4 regions of the Paenibacillus sp. FSL L8-0470 genome follow, and region 2 is predicted to be linked to each of the others. Evidence: riboswitches for the same ligand, from Rfam matches in the RefSeq annotation. Region 2 holds a riboswitch; each other region holds the start of a gene.
The links. Region 2 has a riboswitch for cobalamin ahead of NST99_RS09205 (energy-coupling factor ABC transporter permease). Riboswitches for the same ligand answer to the same signal wherever they lie in the genome.
Positions count from the first base shown of each region.

Region 1: linked by a shared signal. The riboswitch ahead of NST99_RS04730 (DUF4430 domain-containing protein) and the one ahead of NST99_RS09205 (energy-coupling factor ABC transporter permease) in region 2 are both predicted to bind cobalamin.
Region 3: linked by a shared signal. The riboswitch ahead of NST99_RS02295 (anaerobic ribonucleoside triphosphate reductase) and the one ahead of NST99_RS09205 (energy-coupling factor ABC transporter permease) in region 2 are both predicted to bind cobalamin.
Region 4: linked by a shared signal. The riboswitch ahead of metE (5-methyltetrahydropteroyltriglutamate--homocysteine S-methyltransferase) and the one ahead of NST99_RS09205 (energy-coupling factor ABC transporter permease) in region 2 are both predicted to bind cobalamin.

Region 1 covers NZ_JBBOZM010000001.1:1,020,421-1,026,094, reverse strand. Annotated here, with positions in the region: gene NST99_RS04730 (DUF4430 domain-containing protein) at 1-2,715, opposite strand, end outside; cobalamin riboswitch at 2,978-3,178, opposite strand; gene NST99_RS04725 (GAP1-N2 domain-containing protein) at 3,635-5,674, opposite strand, start outside.
Region 2 covers NZ_JBBOZM010000001.1:2,014,194-2,019,867, reverse strand. Annotated here, with positions in the region: gene cobJ (precorrin-3B C(17)-methyltransferase) at 1-444, opposite strand, end outside; gene NST99_RS09220 (energy-coupling factor ABC transporter ATP-binding protein) at 571-1,413, opposite strand; gene cbiQ (cobalt ECF transporter T component CbiQ) at 1,483-2,274, opposite strand; gene NST99_RS09210 (energy-coupling factor ABC transporter substrate-binding protein) at 2,258-2,554, opposite strand; gene NST99_RS09205 (energy-coupling factor ABC transporter permease) at 2,554-3,318, opposite strand; cobalamin riboswitch at 3,580-3,768, opposite strand; gene NST99_RS09200 (ArsR/SmtB family transcription factor) at 3,932-4,909, shown strand; gene NST99_RS09195 (DUF6171 family protein) at 5,113-5,388, opposite strand; gene NST99_RS09190 (alpha-N-arabinofuranosidase) at 5,401-5,674, opposite strand, start outside.
Region 3 covers NZ_JBBOZM010000001.1:499,527-505,200, reverse strand. Annotated here, with positions in the region: gene NST99_RS02320 (hypothetical protein) at 45-287, shown strand; gene NST99_RS02315 (hypothetical protein) at 601-945, opposite strand; gene NST99_RS02310 (hypothetical protein) at 1,069-1,713, shown strand; tRNA gene NST99_RS02305 (tRNA-Thr) at 2,310-2,381, opposite strand; gene NST99_RS02300 (MTH1187 family thiamine-binding protein) at 2,463-2,771, opposite strand; cobalamin riboswitch at 3,187-3,417, shown strand; gene NST99_RS02295 (anaerobic ribonucleoside triphosphate reductase) at 3,754-5,674, shown strand, end outside.
Region 4 covers NZ_JBBOZM010000001.1:5,178,439-5,184,112, forward strand. Annotated here, with positions in the region: gene metE (5-methyltetrahydropteroyltriglutamate--homocysteine S-methyltransferase) at 1-2,186, opposite strand, end outside; cobalamin riboswitch at 2,350-2,560, opposite strand; gene NST99_RS23760 (undecaprenyl-diphosphate phosphatase) at 2,847-3,707, opposite strand; gene NST99_RS23765 (DedA family protein) at 3,780-4,412, opposite strand; gene NST99_RS23770 (ABC transporter permease) at 4,430-5,674, opposite strand, start outside.

The DNA.
Region 1 (5,674 bases), 990 kb from region 2:
ATTATTCCAGACCCATTTCTTCTGCGTGACCGTAGCGGTGAATGCCTCACCCTGCTTCGGCTGCGCAGGCGAAATCTGTACCGAATCTACTACCTGCGTATTTTCTCCGGCATAGTAGACAAGCACTTTGTCGGAAGTCTGCAGAATATAATCATTTAAGCCCACATCCGGATAAATCCACGCCCCGCCGCGCGATACGGCAAAAGCCCAGTAACCCTGATTGTTATAGGCTCCGTTCTCGATTCCATTAATGCCCCCTACAAAGATGCCGAAGGAAGATTCCGTAACCTTTAGAGGAATGTTGTTCGCAGCTGCCAGCTGCTGTAGCGCATCAAACGCGTTATATGCTTCCAGCGCGCCTTCAGCTACCGGACCCCGTGGCCCTTCAATGGACAGATAGGAGGTTACATTGCCCGGAGCCACCTTCAGCGAATCCGTATAGCGGGCAATGTTTGGTGTGGCTTCCGCAACATAACCGGTTACAGCCAGCGTGTATATTTTGCCGGACAAGCCTCCTTCAAAAACTGCAACGCCTTGGCTGTCCGTAGTGACTGATTTACCGCCAATGGTTATCTTCACTCCGGCTGCCGGTGAAACAACCGGTTCGGAAGCAAATGTCGTGTTATTCCATACCCACTCCACCCCGGTAACAGTCACTTTAAACGTTTCCCCCGGTTTTGGCTGCGGTGGAGATACTGTAACGGAATTTACTGCCTGCGTGTTGGCACCGGCAAAATAGACAAGCACCTTGTCCTGTGCCTGCAGCTTGAAGTCACCCATGCCTTCGCTTGGGTAGATCCATTTCCCGCCGCGCGACACCAGGAAGTTCCAATAGCCGTCATGGGTTCCGTTCTTAATCCCATTAATGCCCGACACATAGCTGCCGTAGGAGGACTCCGTAATCTCCAGCGGAATATTTCCGGATGCCGTAAGTTTCTTCAATGCCGCCAGCGCGTTGGATGCTTGCAGCGCTCCCTCAGCGACCGGCCCCTCAGGTCCTTCAACCGACAGATGAACTGGTACATTCTTGGAGATTACCTTTACAGCTTGCGAATATTTAGCGATAGTTGGTGCATTGTCCGCAACATAACCGGTTACGGTTAGCGTATAGTCTCCTGCCGGAACACCTTCGGCAAAGACCGCTTTGCCGTCTTCACCGGTTGTTGCCTTCCGGTCTCCGATTGCCACTTCCACACCAGATGCACTTGAGGTTACAGGACTCGAAATATTTGTGGCATTGTCCCATACCCATTTTATCTGGGTAACCGTGACTGAGAAAGGCTCCTCCTCACCCGGCTGCAACGCGGACAGCGTCAGCGAATTCACCAGCTGCGTATCGTTGCCCGCATAATAAACGAGAACCCGGTCTGCTTCCTTAAGTTTAAAATCCTTCATTCCTACATCGGGATCAATCCATGCCCCGTCCCGGGACACAGCATATTTCCAGCCATCCCAGCCGCCGTAGATTCCGGCTTGGATACTGCCGATTCCCGTTACATAGCTGCCCGATTCATTCTTAACCGGAAGGCCCTTCTGGGCGGCCACTTTCTCCAGCACCTCGAGGACATTGCCTGCATATGCCATCCCTTCTCCCAGCGTGTTCTGCGGCCCTTCAATTACAAGGGGCACATACACTAACGGATTCGGAACCGCAGGCTTAGTGAAGTCATACAGCTTGCCGTTTCCGCCCCCGCTGTACAGGGTGTAGGCCACCAGCGCCTGCAGCCCCTGCTCTGTAGCAAAAGCATTTACATTTCCGCCCTGATTATGGGCAAACCCGCCGCCCTCTACACTGAAGCTGAGCAGTCTGCTTATCAGATCTGCTTCACCCTTGGTGAATTCTGCTCCTTCCGGGTCTACCCCGAAGGAGGCAAGGCCGATAATGACCTGTGCCGCGCTTTCGCTGCTGCCTCCAAAGCCACCGTTGCTGTCCTGCGCAGCAGACAGCCAGGCTACTGCTTTTTGCCCGGCAGTTGCAACCGCCGGATCACTCTTATGCGCAGCAAGGGCCGTTAAAGCCATCGCCGTCATATCCGGCTCGCTTGCCCCGGAAGTCAAGGCGAACCCGCCGTCTGCATTTTGCTTGGACAGGATCTCGCTGAGCAGCGCCGCTTTGCTCCATTTGGCATCCGCCCCAATAGTATAATTGCCTGAATCCAGTGCCAGCAGCGCATAGACCGGATTGTTCAGCGTCTGGCCGCTCATTTTGTCGCTGTTATAGATACGCTCAACCAGATTAAAACCCGGCTCAGAGCCGTTTCCGGCAAAATTCGCCGGATCAGCCCCCACGGCTTGTACCGCGAGCACAATCCGTGCATAATCCGTGACTGCGGCAAAGCTGCCGCTGGCTGTCCGCACCTTTTGCTCCAGCAGCCGGACATAACTTTCCGGTACTTTGTAGCCCGCCTGTGCGAGGCCAACCGCCTGCCATTCTGACGTCACGCCGCTGCTGAGCATATACTCGGCAGCCGCATAGGTCGCTCCGGCAACGGTAATCTGCTGCTTCGCTGTTAATGCAGCCGCAGCCGGCTCTGCGCCAGACTCGTCTGCTGCATACACAGCAGCAGTAACACTTTCCGTTCCTCCGGACGCGGTAGCGGAGACCGCCCCGGCAAACACTTGCCCTGAAGGAACAAGCGCTGTTCCCAGAATCGAAATAACCAGCAATAAAGCCAGGCCAAGCATAAAGGACTTGGCAGAGAGAAGAGTCTTCATCGTTAACCTCTTTCCGTGAATAAAATAGTGAAGCAGCGGACAACAAGAAGAAACGGCTATGCTGTCCATTTCAAAAGGACGGGGCCGTTTCTGCGAGAGAGAAGGATAACATACAGCACCGGCTTATACTTCATCCTCATCCCTCAAAAAAACCGCCCCTGCTAAGGGCGGCCTCGGAAGAATACAAATGAAGCACGGGGGTGCTCAAGCTCCGCCACCACATCCATTTGTAATGTTCCGCATTCTTACCCCACGAAGAATAGAAACGTTCAAGAAAAAGGCAGGTCTCCTGGCTTATGCTTCACAGCTTCCCTCCGCCTTCCCGTCCTTGCTTCACAGGACAGTGGCACCCTTAAGAGTCGCTCCGCATTTACAGTGGCGGGACCGCGCCGGACTTGCACCGGACTTCCCTTTTAAGCAAATTCTACTGGATAGAATCTGCACCCTTTTCACTAGACTATCAAATTTTAATATTCATAATCATATCCACTATTCCCTTGTATGTCTATAGAAAAGCTGTTCCAATGCCGCCCGTTGCCGGCTGAGCCCTTTTCGAAAGCATCAAACACACTCTTCGTTGATCCCAACCTGTCTGCACGCAGTTCATCATTAGTAGCGGAAAAAATGCCCGCTAAGTTTTGGCTACTCCCACATTAATAAGGATTAGGCGGATTTACACCCGCTATTATTTCGTAAAACGCCACATAAGGCTCAACCGGATAATTTAGCGGTAGTATATCGTCTTATACAACTTATTTTCAATATACACTCCACATTAGAGGGAGAGAATCCCTTTACAGGGTGATCCGTCATAACCAACGCCGGAGCTCTGTGAAAGAAGAAAAATCCTGAACACGCATCTGCCCTGCTCTCTCCGGGCAAAACATGCGGTTCAGGATTTTTGTCTGTTTATATCGCTTTACTCAGGAGCCTCGGTTGCTGCTCCGCCATCATCCGTAGGCGTTGCAGTCGCAGTTGCAGTAGGCTGTGCACTCGGTGTAGGAGCTGCCGTAAGTGCTGGATCCGACTGCAGAGTCAGCTTATAATCGCCCGCGATGATCATGTTGCCCTCGGCCAGCTTAGCCCCCGGTTCCAGATCCACAGTGACTTGGTACGAAGCTCCCCCGGTCTCTCCCGGCGAAGGCGCGGATGACACAGCCGGGGACGCGCCGGCTTCTGTTCCGGCGTTCGCGGTCCCTGTCGCGCCGGCTTCCGTTCCGGCGTTCGCGTTCCCGGTCGCGCCGGCTTCTGTTCCGGCGTTCGCGGTCCCTGTCGCGCCGGCTTCCGTTCCGGCGTTCGCGGTCCCTGTCGCGCCGGCTTCCGTTCCGGCGTTCGCGGTCCCTGTCGCGCCGGATTCCGTTCCGGCGTTCGCGTTCCCGGTCGCGTCGGCTTCCGTTCCGGCTGACGCATCCGGCGTTGCCGTTCCACTGCCGCCGTTCATGCCGGCGGCCCCCGCATCCGGCGACGGAGCGAGACACCGGCTCGACGTCGCCGTGACCTTGTAGACCTCCGGATCCCCACCGGAGGCTGCTACACTGATCTCCGCCGGAGTAAAGGCGGTGCATTCTTCAGCGTCAGCAAAGGTGAATACCAGTCTGCTGCCCGCGCCTTCTCCGCTGCCGCTAAGATACACGGCAGCAGGCGGGTGGCCGCCGTCCGGTGCTGCGCTGCCCTCCGGCAGAGCCGTGTCCGGGCTGTCCGGCCGCAGCAGGCTGATGGCGATAATAACGCCAATCAGTACGATCCCCAGAATGGAGCCGGAGATCAGGAGTTGAAATCGGCTGCGGCTAACCCACCGCGCCAGCGGCGAAGCCAGCTGGGAGCGGGCTTCGTTATATACATTTTGCAGAGCAGGCCCAGCAGCGGAGACATAGCTTTTGCGGAAATCCCTGCTCTTGAAGGCTTCACGGTCGCTGTTCAGGAAATACTTTAGAATCGCCCGGCGGTAGCCCGGGTATAGCTTCTTCTTCGACACCGTGAACAGCCGGTTGTTCTGTGACCAGGCCAGGAAACGGTATACCGTTTCTTTGTCGCCGTCCGCTTTGCGCTTGACCAGATCCAGCAGCGCATCATAATCCAGCGGGCCGCTCTCGCGGTCACTATTGTGATAGAAAGCGAGCGGCAAGCGTTCGAACGGCTCCACACTTCGTGATTCCTTCAGCCAGCGCCGTCCGAGCAGCTGTACATCATCCAGCTCCTTTGGTGACAATCCGGCAAAAAGTTCCTCATCAGGACTCTCCTCCCCGAACCAGCGGTAGGCAGCGCGTAGCGCATTGGATTTTTGCCTGCTGATGGAATCAAGCGGCGGCTGCCAATCCGCCGTATCCCGGTAGCGCAGGAACGAAATCTCCAGCAGCTGCTCCTGTGTCAGCTCGCTGAGCGATACACGGTTCAGCAGGAAGCGGTCCGCTGCCGCCATCAGCTCCTTCAGCAGCGAAAGCGCCTCAGGGTTGAACCCGCTGCCTCTGCGGCGCTCTTTTTCCGCCTTCTCTACAGAGTCATGAATCGAGGCCACCGCCGCAACCGGATCTTTGTCACGCTGCAGCTTCTCCAGCAAATAATCGCTGATTGTATCACGGACAAACGACTGCTGCAGCGCCTCTGGAAGAAACCGGCCCCAATGGGCGACAAACCGTAAAATGTCAGACGATTGCGCTGCAGCAGCCAACCGGGATTCCATATACGGTTCCAGCAGCGCCTTGCGGAAAATAGGCTGGGCCAGCACTCTTTTAAAGAAAGCTGCACTCAGCTCGTCATTGCTCTCGATGATAGTGTAAGCCGCCGCCAATGTATCATCCCGGTCCGCAGACCGGGCATTCAGCATACCGTTGATGAAATAATCGACCACTTTGACCCGGTAATTATGGCCCTTCAGCACAAAATACTCCATAAAACGCTCCATAATCTCCGGCTGAGGAATCCCCTTTTTGCGGATCAGGTCATACTCACGGTCGAAGCG
Region 2 (5,674 bases):
CCACGGCGTTAGATGATCGCTCAGGCTGATCGTGCAGGCATCATGCATAATCGGCGCTCCCAGCAGTGAGGAGCAGGACTGGATCGCTGATATTCCGGGAATCACCTCCACTTCCACACCGCCCGCACGCTTCCAGCCCCGTTCGATCAGCACCTCGTACACCAGTCCTGCCATCCCGTACACACCTGCATCCCCACTGGAAATGACCGCAATGCTCTGTCCCGCTTCCGCCCTGCGCACCGCTTCCTGGGCGCGGCTAACCTCTTCCGTCATACCGGTGCCGACAATTTCCTGATGCTTCAGCAGCGGCTTGATCAGCTCTACATAGGTGTTATAGCCGATAACAGCTTCACTTTCCTCAAGCGCAGCCAGTGCGCGGCCTGTAATATGCTCCAGGGCACCGGGGCCAATGCCGATAATCAGCAGCTTTCCTTGTTTTTCCATCCTTTTTCCCCCGTCCACAAAATAACCTGATTTCATGCTTCCCCTGCTGCTTGCTACAAGACTCTATATCTAGCAGATGCTTCTGCCAAATCAGGTACATTCACATCTGTCATAGTCGTAATCATTCTATTTAATTTCCCGCTTCAAAATGGCTTTGAACTCTTCTGCATTCCGGGGAGCAGCCTGCCCGGCAGTCAAACGGCCGGGCAGGCTATGCCATAAATCAGCGAGCAGCGGCAGGTCAAGACCGAGCGCCCGCAGGTCTTCCCCGTCTGCAAGAATATCCTCCGGCGATCCGGCTGCCCGGCAGATTCCTTTATCCAGCACAATGATCCAGTCCGCCCAGCGGTAGGCCAGATTCATATCATGCGTCGCCATGACCACCGTGGTGCCCTTGGCAGAAATGCTTTCAAGTCCCGCAAGCAGCTGTCTCTCGGAGAGCGGGTCCAGATAGGAGGTCGGCTCATCCAGCAAAATCAGCTCCGGCTCCATCGCCATAACCCCTGCGAGCGCCGTGCGCTTTTTTTGGCCCAGACTGAGCTGATGAACCGGCTTATCTTGCAGAGCCAGCAGATTCAGCTGCTCCAGCACTTCCAGGCAGCGCTTCTGAATAGCGGCCTCATCCATGCCTGTCCCCCGCAGCCCGAAAGAGATATCCTCGATAGGCGTACTAAGAATCAGCTGTTGCTCGGGGTCCTGAAAGACGAGGCCCACGCGGCGGCGCAGGGCGGCCAGCTCTTTTTTGGAATAGGCCAATGGGGTGCCGCCCTGCAGCACCCTGCCTTTCTGCGGACGCAGTACGCCAACCGCATGCAGAAACAAGGTTGATTTGCCGGAGCCGTTGTGGCCGAGCACTGCTGTTTTTCGTCCTTTGGGGATGGAGACAGTCAGCTCCCGCAGCGCAGGTTCCGCCGTGTCCGGATAACTGTAGGCGACCCCCTCAAAGACCAGGCTATATTCGTTATTCATTGCAATCTCCTTACTCTTGTTCAGTCTCCACTTCTACTCCTGCCGTTGGCTGATTCCTGCATCAGGTAATCACCTGCTCCGCAAGATCCATAACTGAGCGAGCAGCAACAGGGAAATACCAACGCAGGCCTGAACCGCGAATCTGCGCGGCACCGGGCGTGACACGTAAGGCGGCAAAATAATCTCACCCATGTACCCCCGGGTTATTAGCCCCTGCGACAGCCCATAGTAGCGGTGCATCGTATTGGCAAACAGCGAGCCCGCCATTCCCGCAACTTCCCGCAGTTTGGCCACCCGTCCTCTTCTGCCGCCGCGCAGCCGCCGCGCCAGCATCATTCCATGTGCTGTATCGCTCAGCAGGAACAGAAAACGGTACATAATCAGCATGAGCTCCAGTACGATCTGCGGCATGCGCAGCCTGCGGAGTACCTGCAGCAATTCTCCGAACGGTGTTGTAAATATGATAAAAAAGCAGCAGGTCAGGCAGGCCAACACACGCGCCAGCAGCAACCCTGCCCGGTGCAGCCCCTCCGCCGTAATGTATAGCGAAAGAGTCGAAGCCGGGAGCTGCAAGGACATTACCGTCTCACCGGCAGTTGGAAGGCCAATTTCAAGCAACAGGGCCGGCAGGCTCAGACAAAAGAACAAAAGTGCCGTACCAAACAGCAGGCCGTAGGCACGCAGCGGGATTTTGGCGTACAGGACGCACCACACACTCATCCAGCCGGCAACCACAAGCTGCAAGGCCGGATGAAGCGCATAGGAAAGGATGAACATGAACGCTGCGAACAGGCTTTTCCACATCGCGGGCAGCTGCCTCAGCGCATTGCTATAGGATAACGCATCAATTCTTCTGATCATTAAGCTTGCGCCGGTCCTGTCTGCCTTTCAGCAGGCCGATGGAATAGCCAATCACTCCGGCCCCGATCGCCGCCTGCAGCGCGAACAGCATGCTTTCCGTTTCGCCGGGCAGCTCCGTCAGCGGTTTGAACCAGGGCTCATAACCGGGATCAATCTCTGTAATTACACCCTCTGCGGCATCGTCAGCCCCGCCGAATTCCCCGTTCACCAGCAGCAGAGGCAGCACCACCAGCAAAATCACCGCCAGTAGCATCAACCCATTTTTCCACTTATTGCTCATCACAGACTTCCTCCCTTGGTTTGCCGTTTCAGCAGCGACAGCTCATTCGGACTGTAGGATTTCAGCCAGTTCCAGAGCAGCACGGTCAGCAGCCCCTCGCTGATGGCGAGCGGAATCTGCGTCACGGCAAAAATACCGCCGAACTTAATCAGAGAAGCCAGCACACCTCCGTCTGCTGCCGGAAAAGCCACTGCAAGCTGAACCGAGGTCACCACATACGTCATGAGATCGGCCACTGCCGCCGCCATAAAGACAGCCAGCTTTTCACGTCCATTCACCTTCATCAGCAGCTTATAGACCGCATACCCGGCAAAAGGACCGGCCACCGCCATCGAAAATGCATTCGCTCCAAGTGTCGTTATCCCCCCGTGTGCCAGCAGCAGCGCCTGAAACAGCAGCACAACAGACCCGATTACGCTCATCGGCAGCGGCCCCAGCATTACAGTACCAAGTCCCGTTCCTGTAGGATGGGAGCTGCTTCCGGTTACGGAAGGCATTTTGAGTGCTGACAATACAAAGGTAAATGCACCCGCCAGCCCAAGCAGCAGCTTCAGCTCCGGGTTGTCCTTGGTCATTTTCTTCAGCTTAAGGACTCCAAGGGCAAAAAACGGCAGAAATGCCCCCCACCAGAATACGGCCCAGCCTACCGGCAGAAAACCCTCCATAATATGCATCGCGTTGGCCGTGCCCGGCTCATTCAGCAAAAAATAAACGGTAAATCCGGCAATGAGTGCAGCAAAACTCCAAAACTTGCGTTTGTTCATGCTTTTCCCTCCATGGATTCGTCATTTTGTGCCGCATCAAATCAAAAACTCCCGCCCCGGGGGGTGGGAGTGCTATGTACGTCATCAGATATGTAAGAGATGGTGGTCCCGCTGCAACAGCGAAGAATTCGCAGAATTGTAATTTGGGGTAGCTGAAGCTGGCACTTGCTCTGCACCAAATCTTCAACATCCACCGTCTCCAAAAATGCATGCCTTCATCTCTTTAACCAATTCGTACACCGCTCCTATCCGCGTAGAGTCGTGGTGCGCGCAAACAAGGTAGGTCTCCTGGCTCGGGATCATAACGCCTTCCTTCGTCTTCCCCGGCTGTTTGCCGAGTGACATGCTGAAGTTCAGCTCTTCCTTACAGTGGCGGGACCGCTCGGGATTTGCACCCGATTCCCTGTTACCCCTTGTAGTTACAAGGGCACCTTGTCTTATCGCTAATTTATCCTGTACATTATAGTGGACTTCGCCGGGGGGTGTCTGTGATAAAAGTGGAGCGGCAAAGTTCTCCAGCACACCATCCGGTGGACCCTACGGGTTGTAAGAAATTCATTTAAGTAATATAATCATTAACTATATAACTTGAATCCGGAGGCGTACCCAGAAAATGAAACTTGATCTTACCGAAGATTCCCTGCCGGTGTACGAGGCGCTCTCAAGCGCTGTACGTCTGCGAATGCTGCAGCTGCTCGCTGTTCAGCCCATGAACGTAAAGGAATTGGCGGGAGCGGTCAAGCTGAGCAGTGCCATTATGACAATGCATGTGCGCAAGCTGGAAACGGCCGGACTGATCCGCACCCATATGGCCCCCGGACGAAGCGGACTGCAGAAGATTTGTTCTCTTGCCGCTGAAGGGGTGGAGATTATCTTCCCACTCCAGGCCAAAGCAGAGCGCAAGGGTCACAGGAAAGAAATACCGGTCGGACATTATTCCGACTTTGAGATAGAGCCCACCTGCGGGCTGGCCACTACCGAGCATATCATCGGCAGCTTCGACGATCCGCGTTATTTCTGGGATATGGAGCGGATGAATGCCGGAATTCTCTGGTTTGGCAAAGGGTATGTCGAATACAAAATACCCAACTTCCTGTTATCCAGCCAACAGCCGGAGGAGCTCATCATTACGATGGAGATAGCCTCCGAAGCACCGTCAACCAATAATAACTGGCCTTCGGATATTGCATTCACGCTGAATGGCCAGAAGCTAGGGTATTGGACTAGCCCAGGCGATTACGGAGACAGCCCGGGGAAATATACCCCTGCCTGGTGGCCCGCGTACACCAATCAATACGGCCTGCTCAAGCAGCTGCGCATTACTCCAAAAGGAACCTATATGGACGGCTTAAAACTCTCCGACATTACGCTGGAACAGGTAGCAATCCGCAACAAGCAGTGGACCTTCAGGCTCTCGGTGGAAGAGGATGCCGAACATATCGGCGGGCTCACCTTATTCGGCAAAGGCTTCGGCAATTACAACGAGGATTTGGTCGTAGAGCTGTTCTATACCGATGGATTCAATAGTGCTGACGCGGATAAAACGGATACAGCAGCAAGGACTGACAATGGGAATGGAACAGTTTCCTAATCAAGCGAAGCCTTCACTGTAAAGTCCGCACATATATTCTTCTCTTCTCACATAAACGCCCCCATCCCTCGCGGTATTGCATCCACGAGTGATGAGGGCGTTTAAAATTTCAGTATGCCTGGGAATCCATGGGCTTCTTTCCGGTATCACAGCCAATGGACGCTTCCTCTGTGACAAAGGTTCTCTAACGGCTTGGCGGAACGCTACTCCGTGACCGGACTCCACAAACCGCCGCCCGGCAACGGACAGCCACGCTCCTTCAACTTGGCCACGACCGGAATGATACAACCGCAGGCCGTGCATGTTACGCCATCCTGGAGCTTCGGGCAGGCTGAGCAAAGGGCAACCCGCTGCCTGTATACTTCATCTGGAGCAGTGTTGTCCGGGGTGAACATTGATGAAGCCAGAATCCGGGCAATCTGGGCATCCGTCACCTTGTACTCTTCCCGGCAGCCCTTGCAGGTCGATAAAGTACTCATATCGTATGCTCCTTAAGCCTTCGGGGTAATTTCCAGCACGGTCACCGACATCGGAGGCAGCTCAACGTTTAGCTTGTCGCCTTCCAGCTTAAAGCCGGTAAACGGCTGTGGCGTCACTGCCTCCGGCTGGCTAAATGTATTGTGGGCATCAATTGCTGTTCCGGCCAGCGTCGTTCCTGTAATTTCAACCTCTTCCCCGGCAAGCCCGCGCAGCTCCAGCGGAAGCGATGCTGCTGCAGCATGATTCAGGTTGCACAGGCTGACATGAATTACACCCTCCGCCGTA
Region 3 (5,674 bases), 1.5 Mb from region 2:
AGCCATAAAATTATTAAATGATGACAACAACTATCAAGGAGGTTTTGAAACTTTTTTATGACCACGGTTCTGTCTGTACGGATATTGATTGGATTAATTTCAACAAGCATTGGGTTTCTTCAACGCGTTCACCAACCTTTTCGATGAATGACGGCATAGAGAAATGGTCTTTTGCCCGACTGAGCAAACGGGGCAAACCGGATCGTGTTAAAGCAATCAAGGAGGTCATAAAGTTCAAAAATACGGATCTGCGATCCATGGAGAACTATTTATCTGACAGCGCCTAACAGCAGCTCGTGGAGTGAAACCGGCTATGTAATGCGTTAAAATTAGCAGCTGTCCCGTAAAGCAACTTAAACCTAATCCCCTTTAATCAGCAACTGGGGCTGTCTCAGTTGCTGAACTCTCGTATGTCCAAACCACGCTATGTGAGTAACACAATTTGGGTTAAAATAGGAGTTTACCAAACCGTAACGGTTGCCAGCAGGTCATATTTCCCGTTTTTTCGTAGGCAGAGGGGATGTTTCGGTCAAATAAGCCCCATAAAACCATTAAAAAAACCGTTAGTGTAGCAATGTTCCAAGGTGTTTACTTCAAGTCTTACAATTCGCTCAAGTTATCTTGAGTAAGTTCTAGCTCCTTACCATTTTGATTAACAATATAAATTTTCTCAGGTGGACTTTCTAGGCTTTTCCCCTTAATTAACAGTTGGTGTCCTCCTTCAATTTTGTACTTTCTTATATATATTCCTGATCCGATATCCTCAAAGGAATACTTGTCAAAATCCCCCCAATTCAATGATACGCCTTTTTCAGCTAAGCTTTTTAATTCATCATACGAAATGTACTCCTTTGGCCCTTCTTCTTTGTTGCTTTGGCATGCTGAACAAATAATTAAAATGAATAATAATGTCATTGAGAACTTAAAGCATTTTGCTAGTGTCATTAGAACTTCTCCTTTTTTACCATTATTTTACTGGTAATATTTAGAAGATAATCATACCATAAAAAGGTAAAACAAGCATCTTTTAATCCCGATCCGGAAAAGTGGTTGGAATGGTTTAACAGCTTGCCTGAAGAAGTGCAATTAGAAGTCAATTATAGACCTGCAGGATTTGATTCCACATTAAATAAAGCAGTTTTACCAAACAATGATATACCAATCAATGAAACGCAATATAGTCAAAATTCATCTGAACCAAAAGAGGATTCCAAAAAGTCCGTAGGATTGCAGTTACTTGAAACAATGGTAACTGGTGGATACGAACATCCTTATGATACTAGTGTTTGGGCACCATTAACAGATAAGGCCAATTGCTATGCTTATATGTTAAACATATCTACTTATTCTGGGCACAAACTTCAACCAGGTGAAAAGGCTGGGAATATTTTCTCAAGCTTAACAACTACAAGCATAATTAATGCTGCACAAGCTGATATGCCTTACCTGAGTAAATCTATTCGTAGTTCTAGTTATAGTGAAGTTCCAGGTTATCGGGAGTACAAAGTAGCATTAGTAATTGCTCCTAATTATGATTATCACTGGTATAGACAAGATGCTGACGGCGGCTGGTCACACAAAAGAGGCTTAACTGCAATTGATTTTAGAGATGCAAGCGGAATTTCAATTCGCAACCCGCAAACAGCTAATCGCAATTATGGTAATGGTCTGAATTATTCTACATTTAGCGGATGGTATATTATTAAATATTAACAAAAATTATAAAAGCCATCATGCACATCCCCTCTCCCTAGGATACCGGGCTTCTAAATTTCCATGTGAAATTTTAGGTGTATTCATTCCAATTGAGCGAAGCTAAATTACACTTGTTTCTAGGTGTAGCGGTTGGTAAATGCCTTCGCCAGTTTGAGTACAGTGGGGTAAAATAATTTTTTCAAGGAGTTTAGTAATGTAGAATTGATATGCCATGAGAAACCGCCCTTTTAATAGAGCGGTTTTTTGTTAATTCGCAAATTTATTTATCACACAGCGATTGTTGGCTTTTTTTATGCCGAGTTATGAAATTGACTCAAAACAAAACTTTATATCTTTATATTATGTACGCTCCTTGAATTCATTCTGTTATCGGTGCTGCCACCCGTGCCCAAAATCTTCTTATCCTACACAATATGCAGAGTACGTAGTCTACATTTAAGTAATAAACAATTATCTGCCTGGCAATTGAGGTCAGCGCGACTCAGAAACACCCCTTTACTCGGGTAAAAATAAGAAGAATGGTAGAAAAATCAAAAAAAAAGCGCAGCCCCCCCGAAATTCCAAGAAGCCGCGCCGCGTATGTTTTTTTGGGATGCTGGTGAAGGGAATTGAACCCCCGGCCTACGCATTACGAGTGCGTTGCTCTACCCCTGAGCTACACCAGCTTAAAGCATTTTTTCTGTCAAACAAAAAATATTATACAACTTTCAGCCAAAAACGCAACCTTTTTTCACAACATCCGGGCTTCAATTCTCCTGCAGCTTGCGTTCAACGGATTGCAGCTTACTGCGGCTTGTAGACGGCTTGTCGCGGCGGTCATCAATCTTCAGCGACGTGGATACCCGCTGTGCCCCGGCAGCGAAAGGCGACTCATGCAGCGCTTCTACGGCAGCGAGAATCCGCGGGATCGGTCCTTCGATAATCGTCCCCATAGATGTAAGCTCATAAGTGATCCCTTCCACTCCCCTGAGCACACGCTGCATATCGGCCACATAACTGCTCAGGCTCGTGCTGCCTGTGCCGATTGGAATTACGGTTACTTCGCCAATTGCCATTCTGAATCCCTCCTTAATATGCTGTAAATAAAACCCTTTATTGGAAATTTCCTCGCGCGACCTTATTACGGACTATAAACCTAAAGTTCCTGATATATGTCTCCGGCCTGTTCTTATTGTAGCAACTCCGCCGCACACCCACAAACCGCTAACCCCCACCATTCGTAACCCTTCGTCCCCCATATTTCTTCATTAGGCATTCCAGTGTCACGCTCACAATATTTATGGACTCTTTGTGGCATCTTTTAAGACAATTTATGACTTTATCCAGACACTTTTTGCACCCAACTTGTGGATTACCTGTGGACTAACTGTGGATCATTTGTGAGTAAAACCGCAGAACCCGCTCCCCGCGCGGAGTTTCAAAAAATGGTTTACAAACACAACATATTGGGTTATTTTTATCTAACGACAACAAAATATAGTGGAAACAGGTGTTTCGCTCTTTCAAGCGAGCTGAAGCTTAATAGGGAAACGCGGTGCAAATCCGCTGTGGTCCCGCCACTGTAACCGGATGCCTGCAGGCTTTCTGAAGCCCGTCAAGCAGCGTCTACCGGCAATAGCCACTGAGGGGCCTCAAAGCTCTCGGGAAGGCGCCGGAGGATTCACCGGAAGCCAGGAGACCTGCCTGTTTCGCCGACACCATCATTCATGCCTGCGAGGACCAGGTGAGGTGTCCGCAATGCGGCCTGCACAAGCAGACATAGCCTTCCCGTGTTTTAAGGAGCCAAGGCTGCCGATACCTGAGGGCTATAAACCGTTATCGCCCTCAGGTATCGGCTTCTGCGGAATATATAAGAACAGGACAGAGATTACCCCTGTCCCCTGCTTGTATGTTCATCAAGACAACCGGCAAATATCCTTGTAAGGATATTTCGTACGCATTCGGGCATTTTCCGCCTCTTCGGCGGGAGATGCTTTTTTACTGCTATCAGGAAGTATATACTTCGTTCTTACTATACCGAGGGGAGAGAGCTAGACAATGACGCTGCTGGAGAAACGGTACAACGGTGGACAAGCTGCACAGGAAGTTCTTTTGGAGGAAGTTATTCATTTGGGACGGGATATTATCGACAGCCGGGATTTGGATCTGCTGCGCGAGAATGCCAATTTGAACGGAGAAAGCTTCTCCGGCAAAATGAGCAAATTCGGCAGTGAATATTCCAAGTGGTATGCCCGCAACTTCACGATGCCGCCACAGCTCGTGCAGGCCATTCAGGATAATGTCGTGTACGTCCACGATCTGGATCAATACGCCATCGGAACGACCAACTGCATCTTTATCCCGTTTGAGCGCCTTCTCCGCGAAGGCTTCAATACCGGCAACGGCAGTGTCCGTCCTCCGAACTCGATTATGACCGCAATGTCGCTGGTGGCGATTATTTTCCAATCCCAGCAAAATGCCCAATACGGCGGCGTATCCGCCAATAAACTGGATTATGATCTTGCCCCGTACGTGACCAAATCCTTCGCCAAGCTGTTCCGCAAGGGACTGGAGTACTTTGAAGAAGGACAAGCCGGTGATCACCTCGGCGAAATCTCGATGAGCCGCAGCGATCTGGCGGAGCAGTATCCTCGCGCCTTCCGCTTTGCGCAGAAAGAGACCGAAAGCGAAACACTGCAGGCAGCAGAGAGTATGATACATAATCTCAATACGATGTCCAGCCGTTCCGGCGGACAGATTCCTTTTACCAGCATCAACTATGGCACCTGTATCTCCCCCGAAGGCCAGCTTGTGATCAGCTCCCTGCTGACCGCCACCATGAACGGCCTCGGCAGCGGAGAAACACCGGTGTTTCCGATCCAAATCTTCAAATGCAAGCAGGGCGTCAACCAGCAGCAGGGCGATCCGAACTATGAGCTGTTCCTCAAAGCAGCCGAATGTTCCGCACGCAGACTGTATCCGAACTTTGCCAATCTGGATGCTCCGCTCAACATGCAGTACTATGATCCGGCTGACCCGGACACTGAATTTGCTACGATGGGCTGCCGCACCCGGGTACTGGGCGACCGTTTCGGACGTAATCACTGCTCCGGCAAAGGCAATCTGTCCTTCAACACCCTGAATCTGGTCCGTCTGGGCCTCGCTCACGGCACTGTAACAGGCCGCCGTCTTGCTCCCGACGAGGAAGGCTTCTACGACGACCTGAATCATTATATGGATATTGCACTGGAAGGCCTGCTGCACCGTTTCCGGATTCAAGCGGCCCAGAAAGCCAAAGCCTCCGATTTCATGATGCGCGAAGGTGTCTGGGAAGGCGGCGAACAGCTTGCTCCCGAGGACAGCGTAGGCGAGCTGCTGAAGCACGGCAGTCTGTCGCTCGGCTTCATCGGTATGGCGGAGTGCATGAAGGCCATGTACGGCAAACATCATGGCGAGGACATGGAAGTCCATGCCAAAGCGCTCGCCGTTGTCCGCCATATGCGCGAGTACTGCGACCGCAAGAGCGAAGAGCTCAATCTTAACATCACGCTGTTTGCAACACCTGCCGAAGGCTTGTCCGGCAAATTCACCAAGGTGGACCACAAGGTGCTTGGCTCTATTCCCGGCGTAACCGACCGCGAATATTATACGAACTCCTTCCACATTCCAGTGTATTACGAGCTCAGTGCGGCCAAGAAGATTAGCCTTGAGGCCCCTTTCCATGAGTACTGCAACGCCGGAGCCATTTCCTATGTGGAACTGAACGGCAATGCCCGCAGCAACCCGGCGGCTTTTGTCAAAATCATCCGCTACGCGCTGGAGCAGGAAATCAGTTATTTCAGCATTAACCACCCGATTGACCGCTGCTCCGGCTGCGGCTATGAAGGGGTTATCGGCACGAACTGCCCTTCCTGCGGCGCGCATGAGCATGACACCCATATCCGCCGCCTGCGCCGGGTAACCGGATATTTGACCGGCG
Region 4 (5,674 bases), 3.2 Mb from region 2:
ATCCAGAACTGTCCGGCATCAAGCACACGCAGCGCCCGCTCAATGGCCTGTGCCATTTCCTCTACCTTCGGTACACGCGGACTATGAATATCATACACACCAAGACCGATTCCCTTGTCATACTCCTGCTCTTCAAAGCTGACGATCAGCTCCCCATGGCTGCGCGAGGTCTCGATGGAGATGACATCAGCATCCATCGCCGAGATTGATCCGATCATGTCATTGAACTCACTGTAGCACATATGCGTATGGATCTGCGTGGTCGCCTTCACATGGTTGGTAGCGATACGGAAAGATCTTACCGCCCAGTTCAAATAATGCTCATGATCTTCTGCCTTTAACGGCAGGCCTTCACGGATCGCCGGTTCATCCACCTGAATCATCTCGATTCCAGCCTCCTCAAGCGCCTGCACCTCATACCGCAGGGCAAGGGCGATTTGGTTGGCCACCTGTTCACGGCTGAGATCATCACGGACAAACGACCAGTTCAGAATGGTCACCGGACCGGTCAGCATTCCTTTTACCGGAAGACTGGTGAGCGACTGGGCGTACAGACTTTCCTTCACGGTCATAGGGCCGGTAAACGCAACATCGGCATAAATGACCGGCGGCTTCACACAACGTGAACCGTAGGATTGGACCCAGCCCCCTTTAGTAAAGAGGTACCCTGCCAGCTTCTCGCCGAAGAATTCAACCATATCCGTCCGCTCAAATTCACCGTGCACGAGCACATCCAGTCCGAGCTCCTCTTGAAAAGTAATCGCATCTGCAATTTGCTGGCGGATAAATCCGTCATAGCGCTCCTGGTTCCAGACGCCCTTGCGCCATTTGAGCCGGGCCTGGCGCACTTCAGGCGTCTGCGGGAAGCTGCCGATCGTCGTTGTCGGCAGCAGCGGGAGCTGCCACTTCTGCTGCTGCACCTTTACGCGTTCCGCGAAGGGCAAGCTGCGGCTGTCCGGCAGCTTATCCAGGCTGCGCACCTGCTCAGCCACATCCTGCCGCCCGCGTTCCGGCAGGGCGCGGAACACATTCAGCGCCTCGCGGCTCTCGGCGAGCGCTGCGGCATAGACCTGCCCATCCTCTCCCGCCGCTGCTGCAATCAGACTCAGCTCCGCCAGCTTCTCGTCGGCGAAGGCCAGCGCCTGCCGTACCGCAGGCTTTAACTTATCCTCGCCTTGAACGGTTACCGGCACATGCAGCAGACTGGAGGATGGCTGGAGGATCAGCCGTTCGTCCGGCACATGGGACTTCAGCGCGCGGACCAGCTCAAGCTTGGCATCCAGATCGGAGCGCCAAATATTGCGCCCGTCGATAATGCCCGCTCCCAGCCATTTGTCGTCCGGCCAGCCCAGGCGCCGGATCGACGCCAGATTGACCCTGCCGTCATGGACGAAGTCCAATCCGATGCCCTGCACAGGCAACTCCAGCAGTGCTTCCAGCGGCTCTGCAGCTTCAAAGTAAGTCTGCAGCAAGACATGAAGTCCGGGCACTGCTGCAGCGATCTCTCTGTAGATCGTTCCCAGCAGTTCAACTTCTTCCGCGGTTAAGCCGGTTACGATAGCCGGTTCGTCGATCTGTACCCAAGCCACGCCTTCCTGCTGCAGCTCCTGCAGCAGCTGCACATACACCGGCAGGAAACGGGCAGCAACCTCTGCAATTTGATCGGCAGCGAATCCCTTGGAGAGCTTCAGGAAGGTATAGAGTCCGACTATAACCGGCTTGCCTTCAATACCCGCCTGCTCTTTGGCGAAACGGTAGGCAGCGAGCGGTTTGTTCTCAATCAGGCGGGGAGTCTGCCCGCCGATTTCCGGAACGATATAATGGTAATTCGTATTGAACCATTTAGTCATCTCGCAGGCAGGGGCAGCCGAATTGCCGCGCGCCATGGCGAAGTACAGATCGAGCGGAATGTCTCCGCCGTCGTAGGCATAACGCGGAGGAACAATGCCAAACATAGCAGCGGTATCCAGCACATGGTCATAAAAGGTAAAATCATTGACAGGAATCAGTGCGATCCCGGCCTGCTGCTGTGTCTTGAGGTGCTGAAGCTGAATACCGGCCATTTCCGCGCGGAAGGTTTCTTCACTGATTTTGCCGCTCCAGTAAGCCTCCAGCGTCTTTTTCCACTCCCGGTTCTTTCCGATTCTCGGATAACCGAGGCTGCTCGTCTTGATGTTGTTTGTCATTACAGTCACTCCCTTGTTTATAATAATTGCCTTAAGCTTTAGTTAATGATTTCAGTCGGTATCAATAATAAAGAGCGTCTTCCCCTAACCAGGCCGCAGGGAAAGACGCCCATGGGCTGCCAATGGGTAACGTCTTAACACCTCCCTATCTTCCGTAGGTACTGCAGTGCTGTTGAGACAGGCAGGTCTCCTGACTAGCGGCGTCGGCATCCATCAGCAAGTCTTCCCGGCGAAGTAGAGATGGCCAGTGACATGGGCTGCTATGAACTCTTCCGTTACAGTGGCGGGACCGCATCGGCTTGTCACCGAATTTCCCTATTAAGCCTCCGGGCCTTTCTGATGCTCCGGCTGGCGCCTGTCTCCGATATTTGCAAATTGTATTCATCCCGTAATCTGATGCCATCATACTGAATCCGATACCTTATCCGCAACAGAATTACGGGTATTCCCGTTATACACATTCCCTATAGCTGGCGCCGTGCAGGCTCATTTTGCTGCGATTCTGCCACACATTCCCTCACAGCCTCTCTTCAAGAAGCAGCTTCAGCAGAACGTTTGGTATACAGCATAAAGAACCGGCTGCACCGTCCTTGGTAAGGAGGTACAGCCGGTTCCTTTTCGATAAATGATAGCCATCAACGGGCTGTTTCAAACTGTATTTTAGAACCAGACGAGGTAGACTACCCCGGCAAGAACGAGACGGTAAATCGCAAACGGCATGAGCTTGATCCGGTTGATCAGCTTCAGGAAAAACTTCATAGAGAGCAGCGCGAACAGGAATGCACTAATGAACCCGGCAATAAAAAACGGCAGGGCATCCATCGTGAAATACTGCCAGTTCTTGACCAGTGAAATCAGACTCGCACCCGCCATAATCGGCACTGCCATAATAAAGGTGAAATCGGCAGCCGCACGGTGGCTCATACCCAGCAGCACTCCACCTGAGATGGTCGATCCGGAGCGTGAAAATCCGGGCCAGAGCGACAAGCATTGGATCAAACCTACCGATAGCGCCTGTCTATATGTAATTTGGTCAACACTCTCTGTCTTGATTTTTTTGGGGGCGAACCGGTCGGCAAAAATCATGAATATTGCCCCAATGACTAGTCCGATCAGGACCGTCGATGTCGAGAATAAATGCTCGTCGATGTAATCCTCGAACAGAAATCCGAGAATTCCTGCCGGAATAAGTCCCACAATGACCTGCGCCAGCTTCAGCCGGCCTTCCGTCTCCACCGGAGGTTGTCCTTCCGGCACCGCCGTCAGCTCCTTGCGGCTGAACCGCTTGAGACCCAGCAGGTCGATAAACCGGTTGCGGAAAATGATAACTACCGCCAGGATCGAACCCAGCTGGATGACTACTTTGAACGTGTTCGCCGCATATTTTCCGAGAAATTCCTGGGATTTCAGCCACATATCATCCACGATTACCATATGACCGGTCGAGGATACCGGAGCAAATTCAGTTAATCCTTCTACAATGCCCAGAATGATGGCTTTAATAATTGTTAACAGCTCCATATTGATCCCCTCCTTTTTGTTGACCTCCCCTATGAGAGGCTTTAAATAGTTCTGCGAAACCTGTGAATTTAATTAATCTGTGGTATCTACCGGTTTTCTACCGGACTGGCGTTTGCGGAAATAGAGCACACCACCCACAACAACTCCCACAGCAATCAATACGTAGACGACACTTGAGTAAGCTTCCATGTACACGCCAATATCCTCCCAGGATTCTCCCAGTGCAGCACCCAGCAGAATAAGCAGCACATTCCACCCCAGCGTCCCGATCGTCGTAAACAGCATGAATAACCCGAATTTCATCCCCGACATTCCTGCAGGAATGGAGATCAGACTCCGTACCAGCGGAATCATGCGGCAGAACAATACCGTCCAGTAGCCGTATTTGTCGAACCAGGCATCCGCTTTGCGGATATCCTTTCCGCTGATCCGGAGCAGTCCGCCCCAGCGGTCCACAATCCGTTCTAGTCTGTTCACGTCCAGCATCCGGCCGATCCAGTACAGCACAAGTGCTCCCAGCAGCGAGCCGGCCGTTGAGGCGATCAGCACGCCGGGGATGGTCATCCCGGAAGTGGTTGTCATGAAACCGCCGAACGGAAGGATTACCTCCGAGGGGATAGGCGGAAAAATATTTTCCAGGGCCAGCATCAGAAAAATGCCCAGATAGCCGAACTGTTCCATAAAATCGGTAATCCATGTTTTCATTTCGTGCTCCTCCGCGTTCAGATGAGATTTTTTTTGAGATTGCGCAAATAACGGCTGCGGATAAGGAAGAAGTATAACCCCTGCGCAGCCAGGTAGCCGATAAGCACCGCTCCCGTTTCGGCAGCGATGGACAGATAGAACAGCCGCTGCAGCGCAATAAAGGCGAACAAGCTGTGCAGGATGGCCAGCCCCACCGGAACAAAGAACATCAGTGACAATTGCAGGGTCACAGTCCGGTCCAGTTCCTGGTCGGTCAGGCCCATTCTGGACAAGGTGGAATACTGCAGCCGGTCATGGTCAAGATCCATGTACAACCGGAAGTACAAGAAGCTGCCTGCGGCGATAAAAAAAACGGTGCCGACTAAAAGCGAAGCGAACAGCATCGTACTGTATAACGTCCGCTGAATTTCGAACAGCGTGCCGCTGACCACAACGGCATAAGGGGATTTGCTCTCGTAGGACACTTTGCCTTTGTCCGCAAGTCCCGAAGCAATGCCAACCGTCTGTTGGAATGGGTCCACATAGAACCCGGTATACAAATCTCTTTGCACGGGATTAATGGTGGCGAACAAGCTGTCACTAACGACTACTCCGCTGAAATCACCGCCATCCCTCCCATCCAGCTCCGGCAGCAGATATTCAGCAATCGGCACATGCTCCGTATATCCGATTTCCTGAATATCTACTCCCTGCTTCAGCTTATAAAGGGCATGAACCCGTTCAGAGGTCAGGCTGCGGTCACGCTGGGAACCGATCATGACCAGACCTTCATTCCCCTGGAGCGGCTGCTCACGGGAGGTAAATCCGGCTTGCTGGAGCGCCTGTTTGTAATCACTGTAAGCCATCAGCGGCAGACGCTCTGTACGGTCAGGACCGGTCTGAGACTGTACTTCCGCATATTTGATTTGGATCTCCAGCGAGCGATAGGGAAGATTCAACCGCTCCAGTTCCGCTTTTATCCCGTTTAAATCCTCTTCCGCAACGGCCCCGGCCTCATTGCCCTTGGCCACATAACCGACCGCTGCCGGATAGTCCAGCTTCAGCTCTTTGGAGAGTGTATGAATAGAAGCAAATACCCCGACAGAGGTGAAGGATACCGCCGAAACAATCGTCACCATAAAAAACATCCGCCCGTTGTCTTTCCAGCGGTAGGTTAAGCCCGAGAGTGTAATAATGTTTGTCTTATGCCAATAAAACCGCCGGACTTTCCTCATTATCCTAACCACATATAGACTAAGCTGTGTATAGAATAAGTAAGTGCC